2 linked regions of the Aridibaculum aurantiacum genome follow. The protein of the gene in region 1 interacts with the protein of each later gene in a pairwise test. Links are inferred from orthologs where the notes say so. Each region holds a gene or a part of one and is shown in the gene's direction. Other genes may lie near its edges.

Evidence for each region. The genes of interacting proteins can lie anywhere in the genome.
Region 2: the proteins of pepT (region 1) and pepE interact in binary tests that used the Escherichia coli proteins (3 or more experiments, as listed by UniProt). The link is inferred for Aridibaculum aurantiacum from one-to-one orthologs.

The regions. Positions count from the first base shown.
Region 1 is NZ_JAFEWC010000001.1:1,322,438-1,325,397, forward strand. Bases 8-2,959 are described here. They hold pepT (peptidase T), read left to right. Parts: upstream 8-835; coding sequence 836-2,083; downstream 2,084-2,959. Other genes in these bases: J4N22_RS05415 (CPBP family intramembrane glutamic endopeptidase), read right to left, coding at 8-779; J4N22_RS05425 (hypothetical protein), read right to left, coding at 2,096-2,671; J4N22_RS05430 (amidohydrolase family protein), read right to left, coding at 2,711-2,959. Also shown: more of J4N22_RS05415, read right to left, coding at 1-7; more of J4N22_RS05430, read right to left, coding at 2,960-2,960. UniProt on the Escherichia coli protein: Cleaves the N-terminal amino acid of tripeptides.
Region 2 is NZ_JAFEWC010000001.1:1,546,647-1,549,395, forward strand. What follows is about bases 9-2,749. They hold pepE (dipeptidase PepE), read left to right. Parts: upstream 9-897; coding sequence 898-1,602; downstream 1,603-2,749. Other genes in these bases: J4N22_RS06430 (DUF6089 family protein), read right to left, coding at 9-325; J4N22_RS06435 (hypothetical protein), read left to right, coding at 542-796; J4N22_RS06445 (YgaP family membrane protein), read right to left, coding at 1,706-1,927; J4N22_RS06450 (enolase C-terminal domain-like protein), read left to right, coding at 2,213-2,749. Outside these bases: more of J4N22_RS06430, read right to left, coding at 1-8. UniProt on the Escherichia coli protein: Hydrolyzes dipeptides containing N-terminal aspartate residues. May play a role in allowing the cell to use peptide aspartate to spare carbon otherwise required for the synthesis of the aspartate family of amino acids.

The DNA.
Region 1 (2,960 bases):
ACCAGCAGAACAGTACACAGTAAAGATCCTTCAAAGCCAAATTCACCTCCTGTCCATAAGTCATTCCCTGAAATGTATTGCTGCAAAAGATTAGGCGTATCAATGCCACTTACTTCGTATCCAAGTATAGCGCCTTGCATAAAATTCCACCCGAGGTGCAACATGATAGCAAAGGCTAAGTTTCGCGTAAAAATGAAGTTGATACCAAGTAGTACACCTGCGAGAAAAACATTTACAATAGGTAATATACCTGCATTGGGATTGGAAGCATGCACAACTGCAAATAACACAGCAGATATAATCAGTGCAGTGTATTTATTTGCACTTTCCATCAGGTTGTAAAGAATATAACCCCTGAACACAATTTCTTCGCTAAAGGAAACCATCAACATTAGTCCCAACTGGATGAATAAACCAGTGAAGTCTGTACCCACACCGGTATAAACCAATTGATGTGTTACAAGTAAAACGATGGTGCCTATGGCCAATAGCGTGGTGGATGTGAATAATCCCATTGCACCATCTTCTTTATGTTTTTTCCATTCTAATCCCAAAGTAGATAGAGGCTGACGGTCTATATGTTTTTTAGCCAAAACGGTAAGACCTATGAAAGAAGCGGCAACTAAAATATAGGAGATAAAGAACTTGGTATCGTTATCTTCTATTAGCGTGCTTATATATTCAGATGCAAGAAAGCTTACGGAAAAAGCTACCAGCATCAACAAGATGAAGTAGATTATAACGCGTAACCATCCTTGTTTTATAAGTGGAGCCTGCATAATGGTAGATGAATAAGTGTAGGTGTTATAGATTAATTTGCCCCAAAATAAATGATATGTTACAGTCGTACAATTTTACATGTTCCGAAAGGTTCATGCGCTATGTACAGGTAGATACGCAAAGCGATCCGCAGAACATGGATACTCCTTCTTCTGAAAAGCAAAAGGATCTTTCGAAACTGTTAGCCGAAGAATTGCAGGCCATGGGTATAGCCGATGCGCATACTGATGAATATGGTTATGTATATGCTACCATTCCTTCTAACACTGATAAAGATGTTCCTGTGATTTGTTTTTGTAGCCATGTAGATACAGCACCCGATTGTAGCGGAACAGGTGTCAAACCTATTCTTCATAATAATTATAATGGAGAAGATATAGTACTGCCTGCTGATACAACACAGGTTTTGTCTGCCAATGAATTTACTTACCTGAAGGGGCATATAGGACATGATATTATAACTGCAAGTGGCGATACTTTATTGGGTGCTGATGATAAAGCAGGAGTTGCCGAGATCATGGACATGGCCAATTATCTGGTTACACATCCTGAAGTAAAGCATGGCACCATCAAGATATTATTTACACCTGATGAAGAAGTAGGACGTGGAACAGTAAAGCTGGATATGCAAAAGCTGGGTGCAGATTTCGGATATACTCTAGATGGTGGAGAAGAGGGTACACTGGAAGATGAAACTTTTAGTGCTGATGGTGCTGTCATCACTGTACATGGTGTAAGTGCACACCCGGGTTATGCAAAAGGTTACCTGGTTAATGCTTTGAAGATAGCAGGAGAAATTTTAGCATCCTTACCTGCAAAAGAATTCAGCCCTGAAACAACAGAAGGTCGTGAAGGTTTTGTGCACCCTGTTCGCATGGAAGGTCTTGCAGAAAAGGCAACCATAGAATTTATAGTAAGAGATTTTACAAGAGAAGGGTTGAAGGCAAATGCAGAGCGATTGCAAACAATTGCTGAGCAGGTGTTGCAGCGTCATCCAAAAGCAAGGATGGAGTTTAAAGTAACAGAGCAGTACCGAAATATGAAAGAGGTACTTGACCAACATCCACAAGTGGTGGCACATGCAGAAGAAGCATATAGAAGAACAGGGCTAACGGTGCGCAAGCAAAGTATACGCGGTGGCACCGATGGTAGTAAGTTGAGCTTTATGGGGCTTCCTTGTCCGAACTTGTTTACAGGTATGCAAGGCATTCACAGCAAGAAAGAATGGATAGGTGTAAAGGATATGCAGAAGGCAGTAGAGGTACTGGTAAACCTGGTGCAGGTATGGGAGGAAAGGTCTTAAAGTAAAATGTAGTTACTGGTTGTTTTGATCAGGAGGTGACTGAAGGTACTTGCTGTGTATGTACTTTAGAGTTCTGCGTACCAACATAAAACTTGTATAGCCGACCAGGCAACCAGTAACTGCTCCTATAATACCGCCTGCTACAGTGATGGTTGAACTTGATACTTGCAGATCGAGCATTAATGTAAAGAGGCCAAACAGGAAGATGCCTGCTATAGAACCGAATATAGTTCCGCCCGTAAGGAACAAGGTTTTGAAGCCACTGGTAAACGACTTGTTGTACAAACCAACCAAGGCAGAAGTAGAGATCACACCAATACTTACAAAGCCAATTATCAAAGCAACGAGTACAATAAAAACGAGCAGTCCTAACAGAAAGAAACCAGCCATAAAACAAATAGCTGCAGTCCCGAACAATAGCAGGAAGATATTGAATTCGTCATCTGGCTTATAGCCACCTGCATCCAATGCAAGTTGAGTAGTGTCGTAAACATCTAGTTTTTGTACTGCAGTGTCATTACCAAAACTTGTAAGCGCTATACAAGTAATAACGATCAACAGGAGAAGCTTAAGCAGTTTGATGTGCATTGGTTGTTGTTTATAAGCATTGGTAAAGCTGCTATCCTCTTATTGAATGGCCAGCCAATCCTTCGCATTCTTAAAGAGCAGCATCTCTTTTACCCCCGGTTCCAAAGTCATTTCTTCTATCAACTTTCCAGGGTGATGTTCACCAAGAGGAAAAGGATAGTCGCTGCCAAGGCATATTTTGTTATTGCCCATTACATCCAGCAGGTAATGCATTGTTTTAGGATCGTGCACCAGGCTATCAACCCAAAAGTGATCAAGATAGTTGCGTGGAGAAACAGGGTTGTCAACA
Region 2 (2,749 bases), 220 kb from region 1 along the record:
CCAGCACATTATACTCAGCAACAAGTTTCAGTTCAGAAATATTAGACTCGAAATTAAGATTACGTCCAATTGTTTCTATACTATTAACTAGTTTATCATCAGCACCAATTTGTCCATGGGAGAAATCGGTTCTGACTGAAAATCTTTCTGAGAATTGGTAGGTGGCTCCTAAAGATAAAACTCCTCGTGCCTGGTTGGTTGTGATGGCTCTTTGTTGTATGTCTCCGCTGTAGTTAGCAAGACCTGCTCCAATATGAAACTGGAACGATTGGCTCATAGCATTGGTCGCACATAATAGTAGTGAAACCATGAAAGTGGTTCTCATAAAAATATTGGTTGTGGTGAAGGATAATGGAGGGTAGGACTATGAACAAACCACGAACGTAAAACAAGTTGTTTTATTGTACTTCATACCACTTTTATCAAAAGTTATCTTCTACATGACTTTAAGAGCTTGAGTATTTATCTAACAATTACAGTTGGTAATAGTAGATAGATAGTAATTTGGCTTTATCTATTCTTCATGTAATAACACTGCAGCATGACCACATTTAAAAGCTTTGAAGTTCCACCACTTGAGTTTCAATACGCAGTAAAGAAACCTATTCCTATCCGTTGCATCCAGATCAATGAACCATTTAAAGTAGAGACTATGGAAGGGCCTTACATGGGTAAGGCTGGAGATTACCTGATGGTTGGTGTAAAGGGAGAAATGTATCCTTGTGATAAGGAAGTATTTGAAGAGACATATGAATTTGTAAGTGATCTATCCAATAGGAGTGAGAACCGGATATAGAACTTGCCGCACTTCTGCATCATCAGTTGTTCTGTATTTCAAGTGCACGTTTAGATGTCAATTATCTACTTTCTTTGCAATTCATTTTTTGAAGAAGAGATATGCAAGTACTAGCTTTTAGTAGTTCCAGGTTAGGGAAATCAACTTATTTAGAAACGGTGGTTCCTGAGGTGATCAACAGCCTGGGAAACAAATCTTACAAGGTGGCCTTTATACCTTTCGCCTCAGTAGGTAGCTACAACGATTACAGGCAGATGGTAGCGGATGCATTTGCCAGTACAGAATATCAGATACAAGTTGTACTACCCGAAACTGCTTTCGAACAAATAGAGAATGCAGATATCATAATGGTTGGGGGTGGAAATACTTTCAAGTTGTTGCACCACTTATACCATTACAATGTCCTGGAACTGATTAAATCAAAAGTGAGATCGGGAACACCTTATGTTGGTTGGAGTGCAGGCTCAAACATAACCGGGCTCAGTATCTGTACCACCAATGATATGCCTATTCTTGAACCGCAGTCATTCAAAGCATTTTCTTTTTTTCCGTTCCAGATAAACCCTCACTACATCAACATAATACTTGAAGGACATAATGGTGAAACCCGGGACCAGCGATTAACGGAGTTTGCCGTTGTGAACCGGCAGGTGCCTGTGGTATGTTTGCCTGAAGGAACAGCCCTTTCTTTTAATGCAGGTAAACTGTTATATAAAGGAGACTTTACAGGAATGATCTTATCAGCAGATGCAGATGGGAATGTTACAAAAAAAGAAGTGCAGCCTGGAACAGATCTTACCTATTAGCTTGATAGGTAAAAAAGAAAAACCCCTCCGGTTGTGAAGGGGATACCCGTTGTTACATTGGTTATTATAGAATGCGTGGATTTTAAATTTTTTGTTAGCCCTTTCAATTTTCATGTTCGTGTTCGGCATGTTCACATGTATTAATACCGAAGATGGTGTAGACTGGACATACGCCGAGAAAAGCAGTTCCTACAAACGAACCTGAAATAAAAAGTAATGCTGTTGCAAGATTGCCTTCAATTGCATTTGTGTAGTACAAGATAACAATCAGGCAGGCCATCATTAGTCGTACAATTTTGTCATTGGTTCCAATATTTTTTTTCATAACAATTGTTTTAAAAGAAGGATGCGATGCCTGTTGCAAGTCTTGATGCTTTCTGCATTGCATCCTCCTGGTGATGCTTTAACTATAGCAAAATAAACGGAAACGTATGCGTTAGGTGATGATTGATATCAAGTAGAAAGACTTATGTAGCTGATCTTCATCAGGGAGATAACTTCAAGGAACTTAGCCTATTATAAAGCCGCTTTTAAAGAGAGGTAAATGCTTTAATCAACTGCAAGTGGAGGGGGTGTAGTGGGTTGTATCTTTGTAAAAATTACAGCTACCGTGAATCTATATTTTTGGTCACACAACCTGCCTTTCAAACATCCATTTACTATTTCATCCGGTACAAAAACTCACCAGCCTACACTTATTGTAGCACTCCAACTAGGATCTTATGTTGGCTTTGGTGAGGCACCTGCTATCAACTACTATAACATCACAGTAGAACAAATGATAGCTGATCTTAATGCCAAGCAGAAGTTTGTCGAAAAGTTTGCGCTCACTGATCCTGAGCGATATTGGCACTATTTACATCATTTGTTTCCTGCTAATCCTTTTCTTGTATGTGCACTTGATATGGCGGGGTGGGACTTGTGGGGCAAGATGAAGGGATTGCCTATCTACAAGATGTTTCAGACACCGATGGATAATCTTCCTGCAACAGATTATACCATAGGAATAGATACCATTGAAAACATGTTGGCGAAGATCGATGAAAAGCCTTGGCCTATCTATAAGATCAAAATGGGAATTGAGAACGATATTGATTTGCTGCATGCTATACGAAAACATACTTCTTCCAAAATTAGAGTAGATGTT